4 regions of the Bacillus sp. JZ34 genome follow, and region 1 is predicted to be linked to each of the others. Evidence: predicted binding sites of a transcription regulator. Region 1 holds the regulator's gene; each other region holds the start of a gene.
The links. The regulator LexA, encoded in region 1, represses DNA repair genes until DNA is damaged. The targets are predictions, from matches to a motif close to CGAACATATGTTCG.
Positions count from the first base shown of each region.

Region 2: a site for LexA is predicted at 5,142-5,155, ahead of M1D90_RS09225 (Y-family DNA polymerase). Genes of this name have one in related genera too.
Region 3: a site for LexA is predicted at 4,128-4,141, ahead of M1D90_RS14985 (ImmA/IrrE family metallo-endopeptidase). Genes of this name have one in related genera too.
Region 4: a site for LexA is predicted at 4,038-4,051, ahead of uvrB (excinuclease ABC subunit UvrB). Genes of this name have one in related genera too.

Region 1 is NZ_CP096403.1:2,362,724-2,370,373, reverse strand. Features, by position in the region: gene wrbA (NAD(P)H:quinone oxidoreductase) at 1-255, shown strand, start outside; gene M1D90_RS11860 (hypothetical protein) at 566-706, shown strand; gene M1D90_RS11855 (prohibitin family protein) at 699-1,532, shown strand; gene M1D90_RS11850 (hypothetical protein) at 1,621-2,382, shown strand; gene M1D90_RS11845 (thymidylate synthase) at 2,442-3,281, shown strand; gene M1D90_RS11840 (NucA/NucB deoxyribonuclease domain-containing protein) at 3,575-4,003, shown strand; gene lexA (transcriptional repressor LexA) at 4,202-4,825, opposite strand; gene yneA (cell division suppressor protein YneA) at 4,977-5,288, shown strand; gene M1D90_RS11825 (YneB family resolvase-like protein) at 5,307-5,954, shown strand; gene M1D90_RS11820 (DUF896 domain-containing protein) at 6,020-6,253, shown strand; gene tkt (transketolase) at 6,417-7,650, shown strand, end outside.
Region 2 is NZ_CP096403.1:1,835,524-1,843,173, reverse strand. Features, by position in the region: gene M1D90_RS09250 (ATP-binding cassette domain-containing protein) at 1-435, shown strand, start outside; gene M1D90_RS09245 (ABC transporter ATP-binding protein) at 435-1,220, shown strand; gene M1D90_RS09240 (MATE family efflux transporter) at 1,236-2,564, shown strand; gene M1D90_RS09235 (FusB/FusC family EF-G-binding protein) at 2,615-3,256, opposite strand; gene M1D90_RS09230 (YolD-like family protein) at 3,468-3,806, opposite strand; gene M1D90_RS09225 (Y-family DNA polymerase) at 3,822-5,084, opposite strand; gene M1D90_RS09220 (YqzH family protein) at 5,360-5,572, shown strand; gene M1D90_RS09215 (MDR family MFS transporter) at 5,657-6,895, shown strand; gene M1D90_RS09210 (VOC family protein) at 6,946-7,329, opposite strand; gene coaA (type I pantothenate kinase) at 7,344-7,650, opposite strand, start outside.
Region 3 is NZ_CP096403.1:2,959,270-2,966,919, forward strand. Features, by position in the region: gene M1D90_RS14940 (sigma-70 family RNA polymerase sigma factor) at 1-442, opposite strand, end outside; gene M1D90_RS14945 (XtrA/YqaO family protein) at 560-763, opposite strand; gene M1D90_RS14950 (hypothetical protein) at 760-1,101, opposite strand; gene M1D90_RS14955 (hypothetical protein) at 1,201-1,371, opposite strand; gene M1D90_RS14960 (ATP-binding protein) at 1,371-2,171, opposite strand; gene M1D90_RS14965 (helix-turn-helix domain-containing protein) at 2,071-2,895, opposite strand; gene M1D90_RS14970 (hypothetical protein) at 2,896-3,192, opposite strand; gene M1D90_RS14975 (helix-turn-helix transcriptional regulator) at 3,182-3,442, opposite strand; gene xre (HTH-type transcriptional regulator Xre) at 3,615-3,968, shown strand; gene M1D90_RS14985 (ImmA/IrrE family metallo-endopeptidase) at 4,157-4,813, shown strand; gene M1D90_RS14990 (poly-gamma-glutamate hydrolase family protein) at 4,826-5,473, opposite strand; gene M1D90_RS14995 (regulatory YrvL family protein) at 5,944-6,357, shown strand; gene M1D90_RS15000 (hypothetical protein) at 6,386-6,622, shown strand; gene M1D90_RS15005 (TetR/AcrR family transcriptional regulator) at 6,733-7,311, shown strand; gene M1D90_RS15010 (DHA2 family efflux MFS transporter permease subunit) at 7,328-7,650, shown strand, end outside.
Region 4 is NZ_CP096403.1:621,841-629,490, reverse strand. Features, by position in the region: gene uvrA (excinuclease ABC subunit UvrA) at 1-1,978, opposite strand, end outside; gene uvrB (excinuclease ABC subunit UvrB) at 1,986-3,971, opposite strand; gene M1D90_RS03025 (CsbA family protein) at 4,155-4,388, opposite strand; gene M1D90_RS03020 (DUF5316 domain-containing protein) at 4,507-4,800, opposite strand; gene M1D90_RS03015 (PDZ domain-containing protein) at 4,926-6,161, opposite strand; gene swrA (swarming motility protein SwrAA) at 6,435-6,788, opposite strand; gene ctpB (carboxy-terminal processing protease CtpB) at 7,141-7,650, opposite strand, start outside.

The DNA of each region.
Region 1 (7,650 bases):
GCTCAAAATCCACATGGTGGTCAAGAAGCAACAATCTTGTCCTTATATACTTCAATGATGCACTGGGGAGCTATTATTGCTTCTCCGGGATACACTGATCCTGTCCTCTTCGGGGCTGGCGGAAATCCATATGGAACGAGTGTTACAGTCGATCAAAACGGGAAGATGATTGAAGACGTGGAAGCTGCAGTGAAACATCAAGCTAAACGCACAGTGACAGTAGCTGAATGGGTTAAAAAGGGCAATCAACAATAATTGAAATTTAATATTTTTAAAAGAGCCAATCATTTGGCTCTTTTTTTAGTATGTGCCCAGCTGATAGTTGGTTCGGCATGCCGCTTCGTCTTCATTTGACTGCGAACACGCCATGATATACGCGGCATAAAGAGTAAGATATCCGACATATCCTTTAACGATGCCATTGATTTCGCAATTGCAATGATAAAATTTTTTCTATTACATTTTAAAAAAATGAAACTTTAAGTTCATATGAACGTAAACATAAGTGAAATGATTTTATTTAGTCATACGATCAATCAACAAATGCAAAAGGGGTGAAACAAAAGTGAAAGTCATGATTGGTTCGATCATATTGCTATCCATTATAGGGTTTGGCGTATGGCTTATGTTAAGCCCGCTTTTTAAAAAAGTCGGAAGCGGGGCGAGCAAAATAAAGAAAACGCTGGAGGATGACAAAGATGAATGAAAAACAACCAAAGAAGAATAAAAACAAAACGCTGCTCGGCGGAATCATTGTCGCTGTTGCTTTAATTATCGGAGGATTCACAGCTTCCTTGTTCATCGAGAAAATTCCGAACGGATATGTCGGCGTCGTTTATTCTCCGAATGGCGGGGTGAAATCGGAAACGCTTGATCAAGGCTGGCATTTAGTCGGACTGTTTGACAAAGTCACAAGATATCCGGTGCGGATGCAGACTGTAAACAATCAGGATATTCAAGTGGCTACTTCTGACGGCAAAAACATCTCAATGGACATCGCCTACAACTATGTCGTTCAGCCTGATAAAGTCGTAGAATTGTTTAATAAATTCGGAGCGGTCGATATTGAATCAATCGAAAACAGCTACTTGAAAACAAGGCTGTGGGACGCTGCAAGAAAGTCGATTTCCAAATACTCCGTCATTGATACATACGGACAAAAATCATCTGATGCCGCCGCAGAAATCCAAAAAACATTTGCAGATGATATGAAGGGGCTCGGCTTTGTCATTGACGATTTAACACTCGGTGTGCCAAAGCCTGATAAAGCGACCCAGGAAGCGATTGACGCGCGCGTGAAGTCTTCGCAGGAACTGGAAAGAACGCAGACAGAGCTGAAGATCGCCGAAGCGGAAGCGAAAAAGAAAAAGATCGAAGCTCAAGGTATTGCCGAGTATAATGAAATTATTAAAAAATCGATGTCAGATGAAATGATCAAGTATCAATGGATCCAAAAATGGGACGGAAAAATGCCTAAAGCGACAGGATCGAATTCCCTGATCCAGATTCCGACTGATGAGAAAGGAAAATAAAACGAAAAAATCCCTTGCTAAGGGATTTTTTTCGTCTCGGTCGCCCGTATATAATAGTGTTAACAATCGCTTCTGGACAGGGGGGAAGATGATGTTTGCTCCGGATGCCATTCTCCGTACGTGGAGAAGATTCGACGCTTTTCCGATGGAAACGCTGACAAAGGCATGGTTTTATCATCAGGGAGGGGATCAGAAACAGCGGAACGTCTCAATGATGAAGGAACACCACCAAGAGTACGGCATTGCCGGCAATTGCTTTGACCTTTCGATTTGGCTGCTGGACGAGTTTACAAAAGACGGAGTGGAAGCTTTTCCGATCGGCCGTTCGTTCAAAACAGAACGCGCGCATGCCGCAGTCATCGCGCTTGATGAAAGAGGACGGCGCTTTTTATGTGATCTGGGAGATCAATGGCTGCAGCCGATTCTGATCGACTGCGAATGTGAAGATTATACCAGTGAAAAGCTGGACGGTTTTTTCCCGGCAGCACAAATTCAAGTCAAGCCGACAACCGGCGGAGTTAAGGTCCTTTACCATCGGCCGAACGGAAAGGTGTCAACTCAAGTCTACTCTACAGAGCCTGTTGACATGTCCGTTTTTTGGGAGGCAGCTGAATGCTCGCAAGCGGCATTGAAGCCTGCGCCATTACTGGAATGCAGAATTCCGTTTCAACATGAAATCGCGCATTGGGAATTCAGCGGCTGGGACATATATCTTAGCACGAGCAAAGGATTATACAGAGAAGCGAAGCCGGACACAATTGAAGGCTGGACTGAGAAAATCCATGATGTCACCGGATACGATAAAAATGTTATCAAGAAAGCGTTGGAGATTTATCAAACCCGCGCATGATCTTAAATCTTGAAAAAAACTCATTTTATACATATCATGTGGAAAGAGGAGAGGATAAGATGAGCCATTATGACCAGCAATACAATGCAATCATTCAAAAAATTATTGAATCAGGGATCTCCGATGAAGAATATCAGGTCCGGACGAAGTGGGATTCAGACGGAACGCCGGCTCATACGCTGAGCATCATGAGCGAAAAAATGCGGTTTGACAATTCGGAAGTGCCGATTTTGACGACGAAGAAGGTGGCGTGGAAAACGGCCATCAAAGAGCTGCTTTGGATCTGGCAGCTGAAATCCAATGATGTTCAAGTTTTGAACGATATGGGGGTTCATATTTGGGATCAATGGCGGCTTGAAGACGGCACAATCGGAGCAGCCTACGGCTATCAATTAGCGAAGAAAAACAGAACGGTTAACGGGCAGAAAGCCGATCAAGTGGATTATTTGCTCCATCAGTTAAAGCATAATCCGTCTTCACGCAGGCATTTGACCATGCTGTGGAATCCCGATGACTTGGACGGCATGGCCTTGACGCCCTGCGTCTATGAGACGCAATGGTATGTGAAAGAAGGAAAGCTCTCTTTGGAAGTAAGAGCGAGAAGCAATGACATGGCGCTTGGCAACCCGTTCAATGTGTTCCAATATAACGTCTTGCAGCGCATGATCGCCCAAGTCCTCGGTTATGAGCTGGGCGAATACATCTTCAATATCGGCGACTGTCACATCTATACCCGTCACATCGATAATTTAAACATTCAGATGAAACGCGAGCAATATGAAGCGCCGAAGCTGTGGATCAACCCGGACATCAAAAACTTTTATGACTTTACAATCGATGATTTTAAATTAATTGACTATAAGCACGGCGACAAGCTGACATTTGAAGTTGCCGTATAAACAGGCGGATTTTCCGCCTGTTTTTTTGTTGTGTGAATGAATCATTTTTAAAAAATACAACGATGAAAAAATTTGCATATCCGGCTGCCGCATGTTTCCTGACGGCAGCCGTGTATACGTTTAGAGCGGACGCAAAAAGCACATGCAGTTTTTCACGGGTATGCCCCGAGCATTTAACTTACGTTTATTTACACATTCTAAACGTCTTTTTCACAAAGAGCCCGAAAAGCAAAAACAATTCTCTCTTAATCTGTTAGTGACACCAGCATATACAAGAGGAGGTTGTTTTTGTCATGATCAAAAAATGGGCGGTTCATCTGCTGTTTTCCGCATTGGTGCTGCTTGGGCTTTCGGGAGGGGCTGCATATTCTCCTCAGCATGCCGAAGGCGCTGCAAGGTATGATGACGTATTGTATTTTCCGGCATCGCGCTATCCTGAAACAGGTGCTCATATAAGCGATGCGATCAAAGCGGGCCATTCAGATGTCTGCACAATTGAAAGATCTGGAGCGGATAAGCGCCGTCAGGAATCATTAAAGGGGATTCCGACTAAGCCGGGCTTTGACCGTGACGAATGGCCGATGGCCATGTGTGAAGAAGGGGGAAAAGGAGCGTCGGTCAGATATGTCAGCTCATCGGATAACCGCGGAGCCGGCTCCTGGGTCGGGAACAGGCTGAGCGATTACGCTGACGGGACGAGAATTTTGTTTATCGTTCGATAAAAGGGAGACAACGATAAATGTTTCCTCAAGGAAACATTTTTGTTGACAGGAAAACTTGTTTGGGGGATAATGGTAATGTAAGCATATGATCAATCCCTCTGTTTCAGGCTCGCATCCTTCATTTCCGTATGGATGTGAGCCTGTTTTTTCGTGCGAAAAAAAACCGCCGACCGGCGGTTTTGCTGATGAGTCCGTTTTTTAATGAACCGTGCGGAATACGCCAATGACTTTTCCGAGAATCGTCACATTCTGGAGGATGATCGGTTCCATCGTCGGGTTTTCCGGCTGAAGGCGGATATGGGTTTCTTCCTTGAAAAACCGCTTAACAGTCGCTTCGTCGTCTTCGGTCATCGCAACGACGATATCTCCGTTGTTTGCGGTATTCTGCTGTTTGACTATCACATAATCCTGATCAAGAATTCCGGCATCGATCATGCTTTCGCCCATGATCTCCAGCATAAAGACATGCTCATCCGGCGGCGCCAGGCGGTCTGGAAGCGGAAAGTATTCCTCAATGTTTTCGACTGCGGTAATCGGCGTACCGGCCGTCACCTTTCCGATGACCGGGACATTGACAACCTGGTTTTTTGGAATGTGAATTTCTTCCTCTGTATCGAGAATTTCGATCGCTCTCGGCTTCGTCGGATCCCTTCTGATCAATCCCTTCGTTTCAAGCCTTGCCAAGTGGCCGTGTACCGTTGAACTTGACGCCAGGCCGACCGCTTCTCCGATCTCCCTGACGGAAGGCGGATAGCCTTTGCGTTTCACTTCTTCTTTAATGAAACGCAAAATATCAAGTTGTCTTTTTGATAGCTTCGTCATTTTTTGCACCTCAAAACGTCGATTTTAGCTAGATTATAGCATGTTTTTCCTTTGAGTACAAACATAGGTTCGAAAAAAACGATTGACAGAAACATTTGTTCGTATGTATACTGAAATCATAAAACCGAACAAACATTCTGGGGTGATGGATATGAAAAGAGAATCATTGATTTTTGTCAGTCTGTTTACTGCTGTGATCAGCTGCTGTATTCTGTTTGTGTCTTTTGCCGGTAAAATCGAAGAAAGAAAGCAATATGTTAAAATAGAAGTGCAGGAAGGCGATACATTGTGGGAGCTGGCCGACCGGATCAAAGGCGGAAAACCCGCTGACAAACAAAAATTCATCGAATGGGTCGCCGATAAAAACAATCTGCCGACCTCCGTTATTAAACCGGGCGATGTTTTGGTCCTGCCGGTAGCCAAACAGCACTCCGATCAATATCAGCTTGCAGTTGTAGAATAAATGATTGAGGGGATTTCCATGAATGCGATTATTTACACCAGGGTAAGCACTGCGAAGGAGCAGCAGGAAACCTCATTAAAACGGCAGGCTGAAGAGCTCCAGTCGCTTGCCGCCGAGCACGGGATGAACGTCGTGAACGTCATTTCCGAACAGGCGAGCGGATATGAGATGGACCGCGACGGCGTCTTCGATCTGCTCGAGGAAATCAAAACATCAGACATTGACGCAGTTTTAATACAGGATGATACGCGACTTGGAAGAGGGAATGCCAAAATTGCCCTTCTTCACTGTTTATATAAAGAAGGCGTTCAAATCTACACGCTGGCTCACCGGGGAAAACTTGAGCTTTCCGAAGCGGATTCGATGGTTTTGGAGATTGTCGGCATTGTCGAAGAATACCAGCGGAAAATACATAACCTGAAAATTAAGCGGGGAATGAAGAAGGCGGTCGAAAACGGCTACCGCCCGGAGAGGAATCTGAAACACCGCAATGAAGGCGGCGGGAGAGAGCGGATCGAAGCGCCTCTTTCAGAAATCGTCAGGCTCAGGGAGAACAAGCTGACGTTTGCGGAGATTGCAGCCGTGTTGAGAGGGTTCGGATACAGCATTTCAAAAGCAACCGTTCACCGCCGCTACCAGGAGTATAAGGACGGCCTTGCAGACTAATCTGTTGTCAAACGAAAGCGGATTTAGTAGTATGATGGATATATACCGAATCAAAGGAGTATCTTATGATTTCTAATGAAAAAATAGCCAGAATTAACGAGCTTGCCAAAAAAGCAAAGAGCGGATCTTTAACAGACGAAGAAAAAGCAGAACAGCAGAAGCTTCGCCAGGAATATCTTCAAGGCGTCCGCGCGTCTATGAAAAACACGTTGAAAACTGTGACGATTGTTGATCCTGAAGGTAATGATGTGACGCCTGAAAAGCTCAAACAGGAAAAAAGAAACCGCCGATTGCATTAATTTGGGGAATACGCCGATATCGTATTCCCTTTTTGTATATACTACAATTTAAAATGAAGGTAAAGATTCGTCATTTTTCACTGCTTTTGAGCTGAAATGGTTGTGAAAACCGATGGGTAGATTTATGATAAGAAAGTAGAGTCCATACAGGAAGGGGATCATAATGAAAACGATTGAATTAAAATCTGTCGCAACAATACGAACACTCTCCATAGACGCGATTGAAAAAGCTAAATCCGGTCACCCCGGCATGCCGATGGGGACTGCTCCGATGGCTTATGCGCTTTGGACAAAAATGATGAATGTCAGCCCTGAAAATCCGAATTGGTTTAACAGGGACCGTTTTGTGCTGTCCGCCGGACACGGATCAATGCTTCTGTACAGCATGCTTCACTTAAGCGGATATGACGTTTCAATTGAAGACCTCAAGAATTTCCGCCAATGGGGAAGCAAAACGCCTGGACATCCGGAATTCGGACATACTCCGGGTGTAGATGCGACGACAGGCCCGCTTGGCCAAGGAATCGGAATGGCTGTCGGAATGGCGCTTGCTGAACGTCACCTTGCGGAAACTTACAACCGTGACGACTATCGCGTCGTTGATCATTATACATACAGCATTTGCGGTGACGGAGACTTGATGGAGGGAATTTCATCGGAAGCGGCTTCGCTTGCGGGACATTTGAAACTCGGCCGTCTCATCGTGCTTTATGATTCAAATGACATTTCGCTTGACGGTGAATTAAACCGCTCATTCTCTGAAAATGTGAAGCAGCGTTTTGAAGCGATGAATTGGGAAGTGCTTTATGTTGAAGACGGCAATAACATTGCCGAGATTACGGCGGCCGTCGAGAAAGCGAAACAAAATGAAAAGCAGCCGACATTAATTGAAGTGAAAACAACGATCGGTTTCGGCTCTCCAAACCGCGCGGGAACATCCGGCGTTCACGGTGCTCCGCTTGGCTCAGAAGAGGCGAAATTAACGAAGGAAGCGTATGAGTGGACATACGAAGAAGATTTTCATGTCCCTTCTGAAGTGTACGAACACTTTAACGAAACAGTGAAAGAAGCGGGCAAGAAAAAAGAGGCGGAATGGAACGAGCTGTTCTCGGCATACAAGAAAGCCCACCCGGAACTTGCCGAAGAGCTTGAACTTGCGATGAAGGGCGAGCTTCCTGAAGGTTGGGATCAGAAAGTACCTGCCTATGAGAAAGGAAGCAGCCTTGCTTCGCGTGCATCCTCAGGGGAAGTATTAAACGGAATCGCACAACAAGTGCCGTTCTTCTTTGGCGGATCCGCTGACTTGGCCGGCTCCAACAAAACGACAATCAAAAACGGCGGAGATTTTTCAGCGAGAGATTACGCCGGCAGAAATATCTGGTTCGGTGTACGTGAAT
Region 2 (7,650 bases), 530 kb from region 1:
CTGCCGGAAAACAGAGTATATGAAAGCTACCCGTTTCAATTGAGCGGCGGGCAGCTGCAAAGGGCCGCGATCGCTCAAGCGATGGTGCTCCGCCCGAAGCTTCTCATCGCAGACGAACCGACAACGGCTTTAGACAGCATCACGGCAGCGGACGTCTTGCAACAGCTCACCGTGATGCGCGCCAAAACAAACTGCGCCATCCTTTTTATCACTCATGACCTCCGGCTTGTCAAAAGGTACGCCGATCAAACCGCTGTCATGCAAAACGGAGAAATCGTCGAAAGCGGTTTAACCGCTGATTTAATCAGACAACCGGCACATGAATGTACAAGACGTTTATTCGCAGCCGTCCCGCCGCTGAAAAATCCTCCGCCGAGGCTGACAGCCGCGCCTGAAACAAAGGAAGCGGCGCTGGCGGGAACAGGAGGTGCGTGATGACCCATTCAGCAGAAACCGTTCTTTTTGTCAGCAATCTGACAAAACATTACGCTTGCGGCCACAAAGCGGTTGACAATGTATCGTTCTCCATTCGAAAAGGCGAATGCCTCGGGCTCGCCGGCGAGAGCGGCAGCGGGAAAAGCACCCTCGCGCGCTGCCTTCTCCTGCTCGAAAAAATCGATCACGGAGAGATTCGGCTTCATCAACATCCGCTTCCCGGCATAAACAAAAAAGAGACCCGAAGACTGCGCCGAAAGCTGCAGGCTGTTTTTCAAAATCCGGCCGCATCATTGAATCCAAAGCTCAATATTATCGATTCAGTTATGGAGCCGCTTGATGTTTCCAAACAAGACATACCGCCATTTTTAAAGGACTTCCAAGGCAGCCGCCGTCTGACGGCTGAGCGTCTGTTCTCAATGGTCGGCCTTCCCTCGAGCCTCCTTGACCGCTATCCGCATGAATTAAGCGGCGGGCAGCTCCAAAGGGCCTTAATCGCCAGAGCCATCAGCACTCACCCGTCTTTAATCATCTTTGATGAGCCTACGGCAAGCCTGGATGTCACCAGTCAGGCGAAGATCCTTGACCTCCTCAAAGATTTGCAGGATGATATGGGGCTTTCCTATTTGTTTATTTCCCATGATCTGGCCGCTGTCCACTTTATGAGCCATCGCATCATGGTCATGAAAGACGGGCAGATTGCCGATCAATTTAAAAAAGAAGAGCTTTTTTCTGCCGAAAGGCACCCATACGCCAAAAAGCTGCTTCAGGTGTTTGAATCCTAAGGGGGGGCATAAGAGATGAATCACAGACATTATCTAGCACTCGCAGTTCCGCTGATCATTTCAACGATCACCACTCCTTTGCTGGGGGCGGTCGATACGGCGGTAGCCGGGCAGCTTTCCTCCCCTGCTTACATCGGCGGTGTTGCAGTCGGAACGATGATTTTTAATACGATGTATTGGCTCCTCGGCTTTTTGCGGGTGAGCACATCGGGGTTCGCTGCTCAGTCGCTCGGCTCCCAAAACAGATCAGAGAGCGTTTTGGCTCTTGCCCGGCCTGTTTGCATCGCGTTTTTTGCCGGACTGATGTTCATTCTCTTGCAAAAACCGCTTGAATACGCAGCGCTGACGCTGATACAGCCTGACCGCCATACCGCTGAATTCGCCTCGCAGTATTTTTCGCTGAGGATTTGGGGCGCTCCATTTGCTTTAATCAGCTATTGCATTCTCGGCTGGCTGATGGGAATGTCCCTTATCAAAGTGACATTGCTTTTGCAGATTTCGATGAACGTCTTGAATATCGTGCTTGACATCGTTTTTGTCTACGTCTTTCACATGGAAGTATACGGCATCGCTCTAGCCACTTTGATTGCGGAAGTGACGGGCTGCCTGATCGGCTGCTGGCTTGTGAAAACGAATGCCGCCATGCGGTTTAAGCTGCCGTCCGTCAAGGTTTTGTTCGACCCGAAACCGTTTAAAAAAATGATGGTTGTCAACCGCGATCTATTGATTCGGACATTGTGCCTTTTAACGGTTTTTAATTTGTTTACGGCTAAAGGAGCCGGCTTCGGCGCTGAAGTTTTGGCCGCAAATGCGATCTTAATTCAAATTCATTATATGATGGCTTATGTGTTTGACGGATTTGCCAATGCATCGAGCATTTTTGCCGGGAAAGCCGTTGGAAGAATGGATCGGGAACTTTATTCCCGTACGCTTTCCCTTTCGATCCAGTGGTCGCTGATCTCGGCCGCGCTGCTTTCAGTCGGCTACTTTCTTTTGAAAGGTGTAATCCTTCCCTTGTTTACACCGCTTGAAAGCGTTTTGGAAGCAGCGAAAACCTACGATATTTGGATCGCTCTCTTTCCTTTGGCCGCAAGTTTCGGACTCGTTTTTTACGGGATTTTTACAGGAGCGACTGAAATAGGCCCGGTCAGAAATTCAATGTTCTTGGCTGTTCTCGTCTTCCTGGCCGCCTTTTTTACCGCTGTGCCCGCTTTCGGAAACCATGGGCTGTGGCTCGCTTTTCTTTTATTCAGCCTTGGACGTTCCGTATTCTTATGTATGGCTGTTCCCGGGCTGACCACCCGTCTCTTCGGAGAGCGAAGTGCTGCGAAAGAGGCAGGCTAAAAGCCAAATCATAAAACCCCCCGGCTAAAGCTTAGCCGGGGGGTTCTCGTTTATTCTTTCGTTAATTGTGCGACGAAATGGTTCAGATGATCCAGCGTCATCACATTTTGATTGCATGTTTCACTGTCACAGCAAATATAATTGCCTCTGTCTGTATAGGTTTCTTTCCCGCTTTTCACCCGGGCCATGAACAGTCCGATCTCTTCGGTCCTGTTGCATATCGCGCAGATTCCTTTTTTATTGCTGGATTTGATGGTGCCGTGTATTCCGGTCAGCTTTCCGCCGGCATCCACAATCATGTACTTTCTGCCTGATCCTGCATCATTCCATCCCAGGTAGGAATATCCGCTGAAATCCATCTGTTCAAAATCGGGCGTCTTTAACTTCTTCACTTTAGAAAATAGCTTTTTAGCGGTTTTTACTGTTATACGCTGAAATGGAATGACATGAGGCTTTAATTCGGCTAAAAAGCGCATCGCTTCACCGCTGTCTTCCACTTCTGCCATCTTCTGCAGCAAAGACTTTTGATCGCTGCTGAGATCAGGAAACAGGTTGAACACTTGATCGAGCGCATTGCATTTCAAAGCGTCAAGTACGTTTTCGTCATTGATGTTCGCATGTCCCTGAACAAGGCTGTCCGTTTGAAACTTAATAAAATTATATTGGTCATTTCTGATAAAAGGTGTCTTCATTTCTGCCAGCTCCTTATTTATGGATCTATATTTAAAAATAAGGTGCAAAGCCGGATGATCAGAAATGATACCTTGCTTTTTTTAGGCGATTTGTTTATAACCCCGCCTCATGCAAAGTATCGCCTTTCAAGATAACAGGCTTTGCATGAGACGCTGCAGTCGGCAAATGAATGTCATTTACCATTTTATCCACCTCCGAATACTGATTCTATTATAAACGACAATCGTATTCAATCTCAATGATATCCTCCATCTTTAAAATGCATATTTCATCCGCCCGGCTTACGATCCGCAGCTCCCTTTTCAGGGCGTCGGCATAGTGAATCCGGCCGGCCAGCGTTTTCACTTCCCCCTGCCGATAATAGGCAAATTGCAACATTCTGTTTTCTGCCATCGCTTCACAAATGATTTCATTAAATTCTTCATATTTTTGTTCATCCAGGATCGGTTTTTTGAGTTTTTGAAGGCTTTCATGATATTCCCTGAGCAATTCCACGTGCTCAGGCAGCATCATGGAAACCCATTTGATACTGCCTCTGTCGCGAAGCATAAATGATTCTCCTTTCTATGCCTGATGGCCTCCGACCAATTTTGACCGCAGCCGGGCCGTCCCGGCGTTTGTATAGGAAACGGCCCGCAAAAGCGCTGTTGATCCGTGCCGTTCTCTGATGCCGTCCATCACGTACCCGAGCTGCCGCTTCTTTTCCTGATCGGGACGAAAAAGATCAAGCTGCATATTGGTATCGTCTTGAATATTGGACAAAGAGACGGAAATTTTCCGAACCGTTTTGCCGGCATAAAACCGCTCGAACAATGCCAGACATGTATGGTATAGATCAAGGGTGACATTTGAAGGGCTTTCCATTGTTTTTGAACGGTAAAACCCGCCGCCAAGCTCATCGCGGCTGTATTCGACGCCAAGACTGACGGTCCGGCCCGCCTGGCGGTGGGCGCGCGCCCTTTTGGCCACTTCTTCACACATTTCAAGAATGACATGCTTGACTTCCTCCGGATTCGGGTAATCGCGAAGCAAAATCTGGCTTTTTCCATAGCTGACCTGCCCCTCCAAGAGCGGCGCTCCGATCGCTGAAAGGTCGATGCCCCAAGCGTGATAATAGAGCTGGTTTCCCATCACCCCGAATGTTTTCTCAAGCCGCTTGAGATCATAGTGAGCCAGCTGACCGACTGTAAAAATCCCCATCCGGTTTAACGTCTTTTCCAGCCTGGAGCCGATTCCCCACATGCGGCGCAGCGGAGACAGCGGCCACAGCTTCGTTTTCACGTCTTCGTAGCCCCAAACGGCCACTCCGTCTGCTGATTTTTTCGCTTCAAGGTCAAGGCACAGCTTTGCCATCAGCAGATTCGGTCCGATTCCGACAGCACAGGGAAGGCCAAACTCCCTTTCCATATCATCTTGAATTTTCATCGCAATCGTTCGGGCGTCTCCCCACATGCTCTCAACACCGTCCACCTGAATAAAGCTTTCATCCACGCTGTACGTATGAATGGCATCAGGCGGCACATAGCGGCAGAACAGCCGGGTGAGCTCTGTAGAAACACGGACAAACAGCCCCATCTTTGGATTGACCAGCTTGATGCGCGGATCATCCGGCAGCTGATAAAGCCTTGTTCCCGTTTGCACGCCGAACTCTCTTTTCAGAGCCGGAGAAGCAGCGAGAACGATGCTCCCCTGCCGCTCCGTGTTTCCGACAACCGCCAGCAGGCAAGTCATCGGATCAAGTCCGAGCAGGACTGCGGCACAGCTTGCATAAAAGCTCCGCATATCAACGCACAAAACCGAACGCGACGGATATTGACCGTAATCCATCTCTCTCCCTCCAAAAAGAACTGATGTTCGCACAATTAGTGTATGAATACTATACTCCGAATATACGTTCGATTTCCAGGCGTAATTTTATCCAAAGAAAATCCTGGCTGAAAGCAACAAAAAACACCTTCTTTGGAAAGAAGGTGACATGGCGGATCATTCCAGTTCGGAATGCTGCCGCATCCGGTTTAATGGCTCAAATTGAAAGCTCCCTTGAGAACCTCGTTTTTTCCTAGTAAGATAAAAGAAAAAGCGCTCCTAAAGGAGAAAGACAAATGGATGAGAAACTGATTGAAAAAATGCTCGGACAGGCGCTGAAGCAGTACGGACGCAATGTTGCAACCGATCCGCTCAGCCCCGGCGAAAAAGAAATCCTGAAGCTGGCTTTGCAGGAAAGGCGGATCGAGGAACCGAATGAGGGGCTGCATGCCCATATCGAAGATGTCATCTATGATTATGTCACAAATCAAGGCTTGTTCTCCTTTTGATCACCCAGCATATAGAAATTCCTCTATTCACCTCCATTTGTTTCATGTATGATAAACAAATAAAAACGTAACGGAGAGTTTATCATGAAACAAAAATGGCAGAACATCCACCCGCTCAGCTGGACCATTATTGTCGGAACCATTTTCGGACGTATGGGCACAGCCATGAGCATCCCTTTTTTAGCAATTTATTTGACACAAGTGAAAGGCGCCTCTTCCGGCTTTGCCGGCGCCGTCATTGCAGCGAGCTCTCTGATCGGAATTGCGGCAAGCTTTTACGGCGGGTACTTATCAGACAGGTTCGGCCGGAAAACCATCATGCTCGTTTCGATTTTCGGCTGGACATTCGTGTTCGCCGGTTTCGCGCTCGCCGATCATGTCTGGACATTCTTTGTCATGAATGCCTTAAACGGATTATGCCGCGCTTTGTTTGAACCGACTTCAAGAGCGCTGCTTTCAGACGTATCCAAACCCGAAACGCGCCTTTTCGTCTTTAATCTCCGCTATACCGCGATCAACCTCGGCGTCGTCTTCGGTCCGCTTTTAGGCCTGTACCTCGGATCTTCGAAAACGACGCTGCCGTTTTTCATTGCGGCTTTCATTTATTTTATTTATGCGGCGGTGCTGGTCATTCAATTTAAACACCACACCGTACCGGCAACTGAGCGGAATAAGCGTATAAAAGTGCGGGACGCGCTGGAGGTGACAAAAAAAGACCGGGTATTTACGATTACACTAATCGGTTCGATTCTTTGTTTATTCGGGTATTCCCACTTCACATCCACGCTCGCACAATACATGGCGGCCAGCCCGTTCATCGAAGACGGGACGAAAGTGTTCGGTATGATGCTGACGCTGAATGCCTTGGCCGTGCTTGTCGTACAGTACCCGATCGTACATATCGCCAAACGGTTTTCACCGATTTTATCGCTGATTGCCGGAAATGTGCTGATTAGCGGAAGCCTGTTCAGCCTCTCGTTTTTCCACGATCTATGGTCCATCGTCTTGATCATTATCGTGTTTACGATCGGGGAAGTGCTTCTCTTTTCGATGATGGATTTACTGGTCGACCGGATTGCCCGGCCTGAGCTGAAAGGCACTTACTTCGGGGCTATAGGCTTCACCCAGCTGGGAAGCGTGATCGGCCCTTGGGCGGGGGGAATGCTGCTGGACGCCTTTGGAGCGGAAAAGCCGTTTTTCACTTTTGCAATCCTGTCTGCTGTCACTATTTGCGGCGTTCCTTTCCTGGTGGCAGCCTTCCGGAAGCTCAAAATAGATGAAGCAAAAGTCAAATTAAGTTCGAAAAAAATGATGCAGCATTAATGAAAACAGGCCGGCTCGGTCAAAGGCCGGCCTTCCGGCGGACGCCCGCCTCAAGGCGCCGCAAGTTCGACTTTAATGCGGTCGGGATCTTCGGTATACAAGGCATAATGCCCGCTTCCGCCGGCAAACGGATGTCTGTCTTCGTATAAAATGCGGCATCCCCGCTCCCTCAGTTTCATTGTCATTTCGTCGACCTGTTCTTTGGATGCCGCGTAAAAAGCAAGATGGTTTAAGCCGATGCGGCACCTGTGATAACCCGCTTTGACAAACTGCTCTTTCGCCTGCACAAGCACGAGATAGGCGCCGTTTGCTTTCCAGCTGATCCCGTCTTCCCATTGTTGAAAAACTTCATAGTCAAGCTCTCCGAGAAACCAGCCCCAAAAGCGCTTCGACGCTTCCAAATCTGAAACATACAGTTCAATATGATGGATCATGCAAGCCTCCTCTTCTACACCCGTCTGACGAGAATCTCTTCCACCTTGTGGCCTTCGCCTTTTCTCAAGATTAAATCAGACCGGAATTTTGTAGGCAGAATGTTCTCATACAAATTCGGACGGTTGACGGTCTCCCATATTGACTTTGCCATATGGTCCGCTTCTTCGTCCGCAAGGTCTTTGAATTTATGGAAATAAGAACTCGGATCTTGAAATGCCGTCTCTCTGAGCATGCGAAAGCGTTCAAGATACCATTTGATAATGAGGTCTTCTTCGGCATCCACATAAATCGAGAAGTCAAAAAAATCGGAAACGAAAACC
Region 3 (7,650 bases), 600 kb from region 1:
CATTGGTTTGAACAGTAGACTTTTTGATGCCGAGCATGGCGGCAATCCGCTCATAGGAAAACTGTTCGACCTTATGTAAAATGAAGATTTCTTTTTCGCGTGCCGTAAGGGCAGACAGCGCGGTTTCAATCCGGGCTTTATCGTACGCTGACACTTCTTGAGCCGGTTCAAATGCAATCTGTTCTGAGAACGTGTCGATGATCAGCGGATCTTTCAGTAGCATCCGTTTATAAGCGTCTCGCCTGTCAATCGCCCTTCTGATTCCCGGCTCCCTTCCGTTTTCAAGCCAGTCGATCACATATTCCAAATCGGTCATCATGTTTCTGATCAGTTTTTTATCTTTCAATTGTTCAGCAGTCAGCCCTTGTTCATCCTGATAGGCCCGATACAGTTTTTTCGTGTTTTTCAGCGCTCTTTTATATTCGAAAAGCAAATCTTCCATTTTTTGTACCTCCGTTTTTTTGAAATAAAAAAGGACACCAATCAGCCGCACAGTAAGATGTGCATCTGATCAGCGTCCGCAGGCTTTCCGTCTTGGACAAATATTCAAGTTGTAGAGCTATAGCTTATAGCCGATTTCAAATTCGACCCTTGCGAGGTCTCCCTTTCTCGTTTCAATGACGGTTTTGCCGTGTTCAGGCGCCTCGGCCTGCCAAGCTGTGCCGTTCATTCCATCAAGAACGATCACTGTCACCTTTCCTTTTTTAAGGCGGCTTGCAACCGTCGTATCGTGGATATCTTGTATCTTTGCCGGATGGTTCATCTATTTTCCTCCTCTTCAAATTCCGCGTTTGCGACGACTTTTTCTAAAATATTTATCAATTGATTCTCAACTGAATTAGAGCGAGCGGGCCGTTTTCGCTTCAAATAGGCAAGCGTGAGCTTCGCTGCGGTCAAAAGTTCGGGAGCCGCGGCGATTAAGCGGGCATTTTTTTCCTTGGAATATGCGCTGTAGTCGGCGACTTTGGCAATCACCCGCCCGCTGGAATAAGGAAACCGTTTCTTTTCGGCTTTACTGTAAGCTGAATAAATGTACAGGTCGCTATTTGTTCTGACGACGCGCCATGGTGACGGGCTGTACGTCGCACTTTCGTTCTTCACGTTTGTCTTCCTCACTTTCCGTCTTCTTCGTGCCATCGTTTCATTTGTGCATCTCTTTTTGCCGCTGTCCAGATGATGAGAATCATCGCTTTTAAACATTTAAGCACCTTGTTTCACCCTTGTTTTCATTTTTGCAATCAGTGCTTCCAGATGTTTGATCACATCCGTCAAATCGCCGCTTTCAGCGCGGCAGTTTGGACAAGCGCGGAAAATCGTTCCGATCCTTGCGTCCTGGTGGACTGATTTTCTCCCGTTACATAGCGGGCACATCAAACCATCCCCCCCAGTCTATGATTGATGCCGAAAGAGCTCCCGTTCAGGACGACGAGAAAGTCCTGGCACATTTCAACCAGCCTCGTTCCGAGCGCTTCGTCTATGCTGACAATTTCTTCAACGCTTAGCTCGCTGGACAGCATGATCGGCTTATGGTTCAAATACCTGTAATTGACGACAGCATATGTCTGTTCGATCTGCCATTCCGTCGCCCGCGGCCTGCCTCCCACCGGTTTAAACAGGTCATCGAGAAACAGCACCTCGACTCGCTTCATCCGGTTCAGCTTATCCTCAAGCAATGAGAAATCCTGTTTTAAATCGTTGAATCCTTCGACAAAAGGAAAATAAAGGACGGGTACGAAATGCTTCCTCATCAGCTCATTGGCGGCGGCCGTCAGCAAATGCGTCTTCCCTGAACCGGGTCGTCCCAAGAACGCGATGCTGTTTTTGCGGCTTTCCCGGATGTCCCGGTAAGCTTGTACATATTCAACGGCGCATTCATACGCCTCTTTTACAGATTGGTGTTTTCCTTTCGTCTTGAACTGAGCAAAATTTAAGTTTTTAAATTGTTCGGTGATTTCGCTCGATTTCAACAGCTTTTGCGCTTTCCGCCATTCGCGGCAGGCGCATGATACCCATACTTCCATCGTTCCGCGCCGTTCGATAAATCCGAGTTCATCTTTGCATTTCGGACAGTCATACTGTTTTGCGGCGGATTCTTCCGGTTTGTCCCCCTGTGATAGACAGCTCCTGTTTCTCAGTTCGTCCATGATCTCTTCGATTGTTCTTTTGGACATTGTTCTCCCTCCTGACAGTTATTTTCTCTTCCGCTTCAGCCAGCCGGCCGATTATATATTTTTCACAGTAGCTGAAGACCTTGATCGTTTCATTGCGGCTTCGGCGCCGCGCCTCATACTCTTCAAAGCATTGTTCAAGCCATTTGATTGTTTGCGGAAGAGACACTCCGCGGGCGACAATCCGGGCGATGGCCTGGTAGTCTTTTGACGAGGGATGGACAGGCTTTCCTTCCTGCAAAGACCTAAGGGCGGCAAATCGGTCTGCTATTGTTTTTATGGAAGTCATATTATGTTTTGTGTTGATTTGTGTGATATCTTTATTGGATTGGACAAGGATGTCCGCACGGCCAGTCTCTTCTGTCCGAACAGAACTGCCTGACCGGACATGGCTGGCATAGGCAAATTTCTTTGAATGTCTGACTGACAAAATCATTCCGTAAGGCGCTCTTGTGACTGCAATGTAGCCGTTTCGTTCGAGAAGAGCGAGCCATCTTCTAACCGTTTTTTCGTTGACGCCGAATTGAAGAGCCAATTCTGCGGCTTTCAGCGGTTTGTTGCCGAGCACGATGCCCCATGTCATCCCATCGCGTTCGATTTCCTTAGTTGTTGAACTGATGCACCATAAAAACAGCCAAATGGCATTGCCTATTTTCTCGTAGTGCACAGGTGTTAAAATCCCTGAGTAAACGGAAAAGGGATAGCTTTGATCGAGCGGACGGGACATTCATCTTCCCCCTTCCTTGTGCCTTCTGCGGTTCAGTCTGAGATACCGTTCGTATTGGCCTTTACGATCGAATTGGAATACAGGCTTTCCGTCTTTCGTAAAAGCGATGAATCCCCCGGCTTCGCCGAGCCGCCATTGATCAAAACGGTCTGAGCTGTAGGAAATCACAATTTTACCCATGCTGCCTCCTTGTGGATATCCGGCGGGTCCGCCATGTCTTCGCATTTGCTCTCTGTCGGCTTCCTTTGGATAGCCGTGCGTTCGAATGTGTGTGACCATCGGATGTTCAAGATTCATGACATCGCCTTCTTTCATACAGAGTTCCGTTGATACAATATGTATCCAAACAGACCTGAAAAAGATCGGGAAACAGCAATCGATCAGGCACTGAGTAAAGCGTTTCGAATTTCAGCATCGTTTCTCTGCCGGGATTGCGTGTTCCCCTTTCGATTTTGCGAACATAAACCTCGGAGAGTCCAAGCCTTTCCGACACTTGCTTTTGGGTCCATCCCCTCTTACAACGCTCTTCGATCAACCGTTTTCGCACATGTTCTCACTCCCTGTTTTTGATACAATACGTATCTGATGATTTGATTATATATGATACACTTCTTATCATCAATACTTTTTTGATACTTTTTTTATCATATGTTTATTTCGATACATTTTGTATCTATAATAGAGATAAACATGCCGAATAGAGGAAGAGAGGTCATTCTATGTTAGGCGGCAGACTGAAGAGCCTGAGAGGAAAACGGACACAGGAAGAAGTTGCAAAGCAGATCGGTGTATCGCGGGCCCGCTACTCCCATTACGAAAACGGAAGAAGCGAGCCGGACTATGAAACATTAAAAAAACTCGCCGATTACTATAAAGTGACGATTGACTATCTGTTGACAGGAACGGAAAAGAAAAAAACGATTGAAGACGAAATCGCAGATCCGGATCTGCAAATTGCATACCGAGACATGCAGGAATTTTCCCCCGAAAGCAGACAGCAGGCCATCGAGTTCATTCAATACTTAAAAGAAAAAGAGAAAAAACGAAAGCCCGGAGATAAACAAAACGGATAAAAAAGGAATTTCTATTAAACGTTACCTGGTGAGCGCCGATTTAATAGTTAAGACGATAAAAAAGGGAAAGATTTGCTAAAGAGGCTGCTCATCGTATATGATAGATCTGCATGAAAACATGACAGCCCCTTTGACGGGCTTTTCTTTCCCGCTAAAAACAGAACATTTGTTCGAAAGGGTGTCTCGTATTGAAGTTTTACTTATCTCACCTAGAAGAATACGTCAAAAATATGTTTCAAAAGTTTGGTTTTTTTGAACCCCACCACATTGATATGAATCGCATAGCCGCTCATTTTAACATTTGGATTCACTATGAAAATGTCAACAGCATGATGATTAAGCATGACGGCATGTACAGCATCATTCTCAACAGCAGCCTTTCAAAGGAAAAGCAGTGGGAGGATTTTGCCCATGAGTTATGCCACGTATTAAAGCACGCGGGAAACCAGCTTTATATGAATCAGATGTTCAGGGAGCTGCAGGAATTCCAGGCCAATCAATTTATGTACCATTTTTGCGTCCCTACTTTTATGCTTTTAAAAATGGATTTTCCCCAGCTGCGATGCCAAGCCGCTAAAATGATCGCCGACCTCTTTAAAGTCACGGAATCGTTCGCTGTCAAACGGATCGAGCTCTTTGAAAAACGGCAAGCCGGGATCCAGTTTCATGAGGCATGGATGGCGAGCCTTTCCCAAGAGAGCGAATCAGCGAATGCTGCTCGCCTTAAAGAAGAAGACGAACTTGCACGCTACCGCCGGGAAACCCGCCGCCCGTACACAACGGCAAACGGCGTCGGCAAAATGGTCGCGGCAGAAAGCCGGCCGGCGTATATGCTGAGAAAATAAAAAACAGCCGGCTCAGCTCCCGGCTGCACTCGGCCCATATGCGATGCGGGCTCCTGCCTTCAAAGCTTTGACATAGCGGGAAAACACCTCATTTTGAGACGTTCGCCTGCCCTTTAATGTGAATTGCTCAAACATCGCCTTCCGCTGGGCAGTGCTGATTTCAAATTGCACGCTTAACCCTGTTTGGCAGCGATTGTTGATGCTTGCAGGGTTTGTACCTGAAAGATATCCCCTTTCAGCCGCCAGCTCCGCAGAAAATCCGTGCTTCTCCAATGTCTCCGCAAACAACAAGGCGCGCCTTCGATCTGTCCCCCCGATGAGCGTATGCCGGCGGAAAGGCTCGTCATATCCGTGGAACGCCAGTATGTATCGATGTCCTGCAGCCATTCGCACGGCAAGCGGGCAGTCAAAATGGGCGCTTGTCACATGAAGACTCTTATTGCCGCGCCTTTTCAATCCTTCCAATAAATAAACCGAAGAACCCGCTGCAAAAGCCCTGACAATTTCACTGATGCCCGGTTCGATCCCGCCCCCGTGGGGAGCCATCACAAGCAGTGCGCTCCCTGCATCCCGCGCAGCCACCGAATAATCGGTTCCTTCTATTTCATTTTCTGCCATCTCTGTAAAGCTGCCGTATTGGTCAGTTAAAGCCTGCTTCATCTCTTGATTTTTTGCACCTGCCTGTCCTGTTTTTATGTAGTGTACCGGGAGTCGCAGCGGTTGTAAATATGTTCCCTCTAGGAAAATAAAAATCTCTTTATGAGATTTAAAAGATTAAAGCAATTGAACCAAAATCGAAAATCACCTAAGGCACGAAAATAATTCTTCTAGTAAATACGTCGGTTTTAGAACAAGCAAATACGAAATATGCTTAACAAAGTGAGGTTGCCGGCTGGCAGCCTTTTTTATTTGTGATCCTATCCTCTTGATTGCAGCCCTTATGAAAACGCTCCAAATATGATATATGGCGATTAATTAGGTCTCGAAAAACACCTTAGGAATTTTTCAGAACGCTCTCTCCACTCCCCCCTTCCACACAAACTTTAACCCCAAAATCTCATTAATAACTCACAACCGGATATTTTTCTGATATCATGAATATACACTGCATGATTAGGAATGAATGTTTAATGATTAAAAAAACTCTCGGTACCATGTTCGCAGTGACTCTGATCTTTCTCTTGATCCTCACTGTGTTTACGCTCTTATTCGGGTCTTATTATTTCGGCGTTGCCGGCTTTTTCGCGATTTTCGGCGTGACATACGAATCGCCCTGGTCGCTCTTCTGGTATATCCTTTTATCCTTTGGCCTCGGCGCGCTGTTTGAAATCCCGGAAAAGATTTTGAGCTTTATGATCGGTCATAAAGCTCTGACCTTTATGATCGAATGTTTTTTTACGTGGCTTGCCATCCATCTCGCTGATGAATTGATGGACAGCATCACCATCCCGCTGGATGTGGAAATCATCGCCTGTCTGTTTTTATTCGTCATTCAGCTGGCATTTGAAGACAACAAAGAAAGAAACCGGACATACGAGGATTGAGAAACATTCGCGAAGGGAGAATAGAACTGTGACGTTTATCATTTTAATGGCCGGATTGTTTCTTTTTATTCAACTCAAAAAACCGTTCCGCAAGAAAATCTTCGGCTACGTTTTTTTGGCCGTTTATTTAACGGTGCTCGCACTCTATACCATCAATTCAACTTTTGTTCACCTCATATCTGACAGCCTTTTGTCGATCTTGGCAGTGATCGCTGTGGCGCCGCTGCTTGCCGGCTTTCTTAAGCCTTCAGCGGATTCCCGGTGAACCGAATATGGACAAATCGTCCTTTTTTTAAAACAGGCCTTCAAAAAAGGTCTTTTTTTTCGTTAAAATTATATAGACCGATCAGTATAAAATCATAAGGGAATGATAGGATGGCAGAAAAAATGAGCAGCCGCGACAAAATATTGCGGGCAGCTTCACGATTGTTCCGCAAACAAGGCTACCATGCCACAGGTCTGAGCCAAATCACAGCCGAAAGCGGAGCGCCGCGGGGATCGCTTTATTATTATTTTCCCGGCGGCAAAGAAGAACTGGCGCAAGAGGCGATTCAATTAACCGGGAAAAGAATCAAAGCGTATATATTGTCAGCGATCAGCCGAGAAGCTGATCCTGTCAAGGCGTTTCAATCTTATATCCAGATGATGGCTGACGGAATCGAGGAATACATCATGGAAGAAAACGATGATATTCCGATCGTATCCGTCGCCGCAGAAACGTGGTCGTTCAGCGAAAGGCTCCGCCAAACTTGTGAACAGGTTTATCAAGACTGGCAGCTTGTCTATCAGGATAAACTGCTCCAGTCAGGCTACGCGCCGGAAACGGCCGAGACGCTGAGCGTCGCGATACAGGCGATGATTGAGGGTGCGTATGTGCTCTCAGTGACGAAAAAAAACGGTCGGCCCCTCAGTGCAGCCGCCGAACAAATTCCTTTTTTACTAAAACGATCATAAAGGGTGGGAAATGCAAATGGAACATGCTAAAAAAGGCTCCTTCATGATTATCGCCATTTTAATCGTCGGAAATTTTCTCGCTCTGATTAATGAGACGGTCATGAATGTGGCTTTGCCGAAGATCATCGACGATTTCGGCATTTCAGCGAATACGGCCCAGTGGCTGTCAACCGGATATATGCTCATGATCGGCATCGCCGTGCCGATTACCGCGTTTTTAATGCAGCGCTTTACGACAAGGCAGTTGTTTCTGTCTGCGATGACATTATTTACGGCGGGAACCTTTCTGGCCGGAATCGCTCCGGTCTTCCCGCTCGTTCTCGCCGGACGGATCATCCA
Region 4 (7,650 bases), 1.7 Mb from region 1:
TCTGAGCCAGCGTTTTGTGGAGAATTTCATTGACGAGCGTGCTTTTCCCTGATCCCGATACCCCGGTGACAGCTGTGAACACGCCGAGCGGAAACTTCACGGAAACATTTTTCAAGTTGTTTTCCTTTGCGCCTTTTACCTCGATAAAACGGTTGTCAGGCTTCCTTCTCTCGGCAGGAAGAGGAATGAATTTTTTCCCTGAGAGGTACTGCCCTGTCAGCGATTGATCATCGTTCATCACTTCTTCCGGTGTTCCGGCAGAGATCACTTCTCCCCCGTGTACGCCCGCGCCGGGTCCGATATCAATTAAATAGTCGGCGGCAAGCATCGTGTCCTCGTCATGCTCGACGACGATCAAGGTGTTTCCGATATCCCTCATGTTTTTGAGCGTATCAATCAGGCGGTCATTATCGCGCTGATGAAGACCGATTGACGGCTCATCAAGAATGTAGAGGACACCGGTCAGCCTTGAGCCGATTTGCGTTGCAAGCCTGATCCGCTGCGCTTCTCCTCCCGACAGAGTGCCGGCGGCACGGCTGAGCGTCAAATAGTCAAGCCCGACATTGTTCAAAAATCCAAGGCGCTCTTTAATCTCCCGCAAAATGAGGTTGGCGATCTTCATGTCTTTTTCCGAAAGTTCAAGTTCACGGAAAAATTGAAGGGCGTTAGAAACCGACATTTCGGTTATTTTGCCGATATGAAGGCCGTTTACCAGTACGGCGAGGGATTCCTTTTTCAGACGGTAGCCTTTGCATGAAGGGCACGGCTGATTGGCCATGTATTTTTCCATCAGTTCCCGAACGTAATCAGAGCTCGTTTCTTTATAGCGCCTTTCGATATTGCGGATGACGCCTTCGAACTCAATGTAGTTTTCCCGGACCTGTCCGAAGTCGTTTTCATATCTGAAATAAATCTGCTCGTCTCCGCTGCCGTAAAGGATTTTTTCAAGCTGGTGCTTCGGCAGCTCCCTGACCGGAACATCCATATCGATTCCATAATGGCTGCATACCGCTTCAAGCAGCTTCGGATAATACTGGGAGCTTTGCGGTTCCCAAGGTGCAATCGCATTCTCCTTTAGCGACAGCTCATCGTTTGGAATGACGAGCTCTACATCGACTTCCAGCTTGGACCCGAGGCCGTCGCAGCTCGGACACGCGCCGAACGGGCTGTTGAAAGAGAACATTCTCGGCTCCAGTTCACCGATTGAAAAACCGCAGTGCGGGCAGGCATGATGTTCACTGAAAAGCAGCTCTTCCTGTCCGATCACATCGATGATCACGCGGCCTTCACCGAGGCGGAGCGCCGTTTCGAGCGAGTCTGTGAGACGGGCTGCTACCCCTTCTTTTATAACGATACGGTCGACGACAACTTCAATCGAATGCTTTTTATTCTTTTCGAGCTCGATGTCTTCTGAGAGGTCGTTCATTTCGCCGTCGATCCGGACTCTCACATAGCCTTGTTTTCTGATTTGGTCGAGCACCTTCACGTGCGAACCTTTTCTTCCCGAGACGATCGGCGCGAGCACCTGGATCTTCGTGCGCTCGGGATATTCCAAAATTCTGTCCGTCATCTGTTCGATCGTTTGCGAGGTAATTTCAATCCCGTGAACCGGACAGACCGGCTTTCCGATTCTGGCAAACAGCAGCCGGAGATAATCATAGATTTCCGTTACCGTTCCGACTGTCGACCGGGGGTTCCGGCTCGTCGTTTTCTGATCGATGCTGATCGCCGGCGACAGGCCTTCGATCGCATCGACGTCGGGTTTGTCCATCTGTCCTAAAAACTGGCGGGCATATGCGGAGAGAGACTCGACATAGCGCCGTTGCCCCTCTGCATATATCGTATCGAACGCAAGGGATGATTTCCCTGATCCCGAAAGACCTGTCAGCACGACAAGCTGGTCCCTCGGAATAGAGACATCGATATTTTTCAGGTTGTGGGCCCTTGCACCTTTCACCTCAATTCGTTTCGTTGCCATTCTCCATTCATCCTTCCGATTTTAACTCTAGGAGCAAGTCGCGAAGCTCAGCGGCACGTTCAAAGTCAAGCGCTTTTGCGGCTTCCTTCATGTCGTTTTCCATTTGAGCGATCACTTTTTCCCGCTCTTTCTTCGTCATCTTCGAAAGCTTCGGCTCCTCTTTTGCTTGATATTCTTCCTGCTCTTCAGCAGCATGAGTTGCCCGGATGACGTCCCTGATCTTTTTGTTGATCGTTTTCGGCGTAATGCCGTGTTTATCATTATAGGCCTCCTGCTGTTCGCGGCGGCGCTTCGTTTCATTGATTGCGATTTCCATTGAGTTGGTGATTTTGTCGGCATACATGATCACGCGGCCTTCGGCATTTCTGGCGGCGCGGCCGATTGTTTGAATGAGCGAACGCTCAGACCGCAAAAAGCCTTCTTTGTCTGCATCAAGGATGGCGACAAGTGAAACCTCCGGGATATCGAGTCCTTCCCTCAGCAGGTTGATGCCGATGAGAACGTCATGCTTGCCGAGGCGAAGGTCGCGGATGATCTCGATCCGCTCCAGCGTTTTAATCTCGGAATGCAGGTACGTGACCTTGATTCCGATTTCTTTCAGATAATCCGTCAAATCCTCGGACATTTTTTTCGTCAGCGTAGTGACGAGGACGCGTTCATTCCGCTCGATTCTCTGCTGGATTTCGCCGATCAGATCATCGATCTGCCCTTCAATCGGCCTTACCTCAATGATCGGATCGAGCAGCCCCGTCGGCCGGATGATCTGCTCTACCATTTCAGGCGTATGCTCAAGTTCATAAGGGCCCGGCGTAGCCGACACATACACGATGTTGTGAATGTGCTTTTCAAACTCTTCAAACCTGAGCGGACGGTTATCCAAAGCGGAAGGGAGCCTGAATCCGTGATCGACGAGAACCTGTTTCCTCGCCTGGTCTCCGTTGTACATTCCTCTGATCTGCGGCATGGTGACATGCGACTCGTCTATGACCATCAGGAAATCGTCCGGAAAGTAATCGAGCAGCGTATATGGAGTCGAACCTGCCGGACGAAGCGTCAAATGTCTTGAATAGTTTTCGATGCCCGAGCAAAAGCCCATTTCGCGCATCATTTCCAAATCGTATCTCGTCCGCTGTTCCAGACGCTGGGCTTCAAGGAGCTTGCCTTCTTCACGAAGCGCTTTAAGGCGCTCTTCCAGCTCCTCTTCAATGTTTATGATCGCTTTCTTCATCTTTTCTTCCCGCGTGACGAAGTGGGAAGCCGGGAAGATCGCGACGTGTTCCCTCTCCCCTAAAATTTCGCCTGTCAGGGCATCCACTTCCCTGATTCGTTCGATTTCGTCGCCGAAAAATTCAACCCGGATGCAGTGCTCATCCCTTGAAGCCGGGAAAATCTCGACGACATCGCCGCGCACTCTGAATGTTCCGCGCTGAAAGTCGATATCATTCCGCGCATATTGGATGTCAACGAGCTTTCTGAGCAGCTCATTTCGCTCGATTTCCATTTCCGCTCTGAGCGAGAGCACCAGTTCCCTGTATTCCTCCGGGGAACCCAAGCCGTAAATACAAGAAACACTCGCCACAATGATGACATCTTTGCGTTCAAAAAGAGCAGACGTGGCAGAGTGCCTTAATTTATCAATCTCATCGTTAATGCTGGCATCTTTTTCGATAAATGTATCAGTCTGAGGCACGTAAGCTTCAGGCTGGTAATAGTCATAATAGCTGACAAAATATTCGACTGCGTTGTTTGGGAAAAATTCCTTAAACTCGCTGTACAGCTGTCCGGCGAGCGTTTTGTTGTGGGCGATGACGAGAGTCGGTTTGTTGACTTCTTTAATCACGTTTGACATCGTAAACGTCTTTCCTGTACCGGTCGCCCCCAAAAGCGTCTGATGCTTTCTGCCTTCATTGATTCCTTTGACAAGCTGATCAATCGCTCTCGGCTGATCCCCCTGGGGCTGATAATTCGAGACTAATTCAAAGCGGTCTTTCACAAAAAAGCCTCCGTTTCTTTACGAAATCTTCCTGCTTATTATTTTAACACACCCGAAGTAAAAATACGAACTAAAGTTCGGTTTCTGTGTTTTCCCACAAAAGCCGGCCCTTCCTGATCTATCAAAAAACCCCTCCTTTTTGTCATCAAAAGCAGGGCTTTACGGCAATCATTCTTACGATTTCTATGAGTCTTCCTTCTTTTCGCCCGCCTTTTTCGCCGCATAGAGTGAACCGGCCACGAGCGAGACGATATCAAGTCCTACAATAAAAAAGGTTTCCGTATAACCTTTTAAATATGAAGCGAACAACAGCGCTGCGGTCAGCGCAATCCCGACGTAATGGTTATAGGTCACCCTTGTAAAAAACAAGACAAGCAAGAAAGGAAATATCAGTGCAAAAACGGCTTTTGTAAACACAAAAACCCTCCTCACGTTTCTTGATCTTATTCGATTATATTAAAGAACAAAGAAACGGACAAACATGGACACTCATTCATTTTGTCCATTATCATGCCGCGTTATTCGGAATCAGACGTTAAAAGGCGAAAAAGAACGAGATTCCGGCTGCCAGGAGGTTCGGCATGGCGAAAACGGCGAGTGCGTTTGCCAGTTTGCCGTTCCACTCCCTGTGCTCCTTCGTTTCCGAATCGTGATTTCCCTTGAACCGGTCACCGCTGACAAATACGCCGGAACATAAAGCAGACAGCAGAATTGCGCCTAGTCCGGCGGATCCCGAAACTTTGAAAATCAACGTCCAATCCCCGGCCGCAGCCGAAATCAATACAGCTATCAAACAAACAAAAACACCGGCGAGAAAAGCCTTTTTCATCAATCATTCTCCTTCAATCGGTTCTATCCATCATCCTAGCGGAACGTTTTGTAAAAGACAACCAAAAAGATTCCCTAAAAGGAAAAGCAAAAGCGCCCGAAAAAGCGGCGCTTTATTAACATCAATTATTCTGTTTCTTGTGAGGCGGCTGCCTCAGCGTGCTTCATCGCCGCATCCTCTTCTTTTACAAAGATGATGCCAAGCTCATGATGCTCTCCTTCATATGAAGCTCTTTGTTCAAAACGAATTTCATTGTTTAAACCGACGACTTCAAGTTTGAAGAAAGCACGGTTCTTTTGAAGCGCTTCGTAGAAGTCCGCCGTATTTTTCACTGAAATCCCGTTAACCTTCGTGATGATTTCGCCGATCTTGAGACCGAGATCGGCTGCCGGCGTGTTCGGAATAATGCCGAGCACCACGAGCCCCTGGTCTCTCTTTGAAAAATGGAAAGGGGCGGAATTATCGTTCATCCGCTGTTTCCATGATAAAAAGGCCCTTCCTGCGATCGCCGCTCCGGCGGCAAGAGCGGCAAGCGGCGTCCACCATACGCTTCCGGCCGCGAGCAGCAGAATGATAATACCAAGCACGCTGATGCGCTTCGCTGTAATTTTAATGCTTTCAATTGGAAGCGATCCTTGAACTCTTTGGCCGAAGCCGATGAAATAAGGAATCCAGAGGAGCTCAAAGCCTCCGTTAAATGACAGAACGGGCCACCACGGAACCGATGATTCGATCGCATGTCCCGGAATGAGAATGAACAACGGCAAAAGCCAGGTTCTGCCCGCAATCTGCTGGCCGATCGGGAGCCCCCTTTTGCTCATAACGATCGCAGGGGAAGTTTTGATATGTGCCGTTTTGTAGACGAGCACTCCTTCCGCTACCAACAGAAGTCCGAGCAAGACGGCAGCAGCCGGCCAATTCGCGAGGGACAGCTGTGGAAGTAATGCGTCAAGCGCTCCGAAACCGGTGTATTCGATACATAAACCGACGACGATGCTCACGCCAAGCGTATATGCCGCTGACAGCAGACTCTGTCTGAAAGTTAAAGCTGCGGCAACGCTGACCGCCGCTATTAAAACCAGCATACCCATCGGCAGATACAGCCCTAAGCCGAACGAAACAATGGACAGCACGAGTCCTGCCAAGAGTCCTTTGGAATATGTAAACTTAAACTCGTCATAAATATCTTCAATACGCGTATGAAACGTCTTTCTTTCACGTTTGATCCGGGCATAGCCGTAAGCAAGACTCATGATCATCATAAAATAGAAGAGCGGGTGCAGAAAAAACAATCCTGCTCCTTTTAAAAGTTCAATTAAGCTTTCTTCAACTGACAAGGGAACGTTCACCGCCTCAGCCAAGCATTTCAGGCCGCCTTAAATACGGCAGCTTTTTAACGTTGGATATTTTAGGGAAACCCAGCTTGTCTAAAGCGTCGGCACGAGGAAATGACGTGCGGCCGTTCAGGCGGGATGCCTGAGCCGTCAGCCGCAGAAACTTTCGTCATGATGCTTTAACGCCGGTGCTTTTTAAGCGCATTCGTGACGACAAATGCTGGCACCTTTAGGCAAGCTGGTGCATTTTATTATTATTCTAACAAATAATAAAATGCTTGGGTATGGTAAACGTGAGGTTTATTTCTCCTGGCTCATCCAAAGCGTCACATTCGACAAAGAAAAGTCTTTCAGGTAATGATTGACTTCGACATCTAGAATATCTCCTATCAGCTGCATTGACCGCTTGATATCGGTCAGATTGATGCCGAGCCGCTTGTGGTTGTCCATCAAGTAGTTGAAATAAAGTTCCGCGCAATCCTCATTGATATCCTCCACACTTTCGACCGAAGTGTAGTTTACGAGGTATCTGCTGAACAGCATAAGCAACCCTACTGCCTTTGTAGCGGAAAACGTAACGTCTTGTGATCGAACTTTTAACTGCTCCACTAATTCATAGTATTTTTTCTCTCTCACAATACTTGCCCTTTTCAATCGTGTACCCCCATTTATTATTTATATATAAGAAAAGCGCAAGCGTCAGACGACTCCACCAACAGAGACGAAGAACGCAAACCGCGCTAACATTCTCCGCAAAAAAAATGCACACATTATAATTCTTGAAAAAGCTTTGGTTCTATTTTAAAAAGTTTTCCTTAGTTATACAACTTGCAAAAGTTACATTTTTACTGCATCTTTACATCCTTATAAAGTCTCCCATACACTTATGTTATCGGGTCAATTCTATTCATTATGAATGTTTTTTTTATGAAAAAACAAAAATTTTAGGTAAAAAGATTGAGAATTTATTTTCTGAGAATAAAAAAAGTGAGGACATCCTGTGTCCTCACTTTTTGTTAAACAGCACTTTTAATGCGGTTTGCAGCTGAAGATCGTTCTTTTCTTTCATCTTTTTCTCTTCAATCCGCAGGTTCATTGTATTTGCCGTTTTTTGGTCAATGATGCCCGTTTGTTTCAGCTTGTTTTCAGCCTGAAACGCCATGACGGCTTTTTTTGTGCCTTCACTGTAATAGCCGTCTTCCCGGCCGGGGACAAACCCGAGTCCTTTCAGCAGGTGCTGTGCCCGCTTAATTTCATTGTTGTTCATATCCGGCTTGAGAGGCTCCTTCAGCTGTACAGGCCCTACCGAGAAATATGCAGGCTGGGCGACTGGAACGGTCGGCTGAATTCCCTGCTTATGGATCCAATTCCCTTTAGGCGTCAGCCATTTATACAGCGTCAGCTTAATATTGCTTCCGTCTCCCATCGGAACCGCTTGCTGGACGGTTCCCTTTCCAAAGGAAGGATCGCCCACTACGTCGTAACCCTCGGCTTCTTTTAATGCACCTGCAAGAAT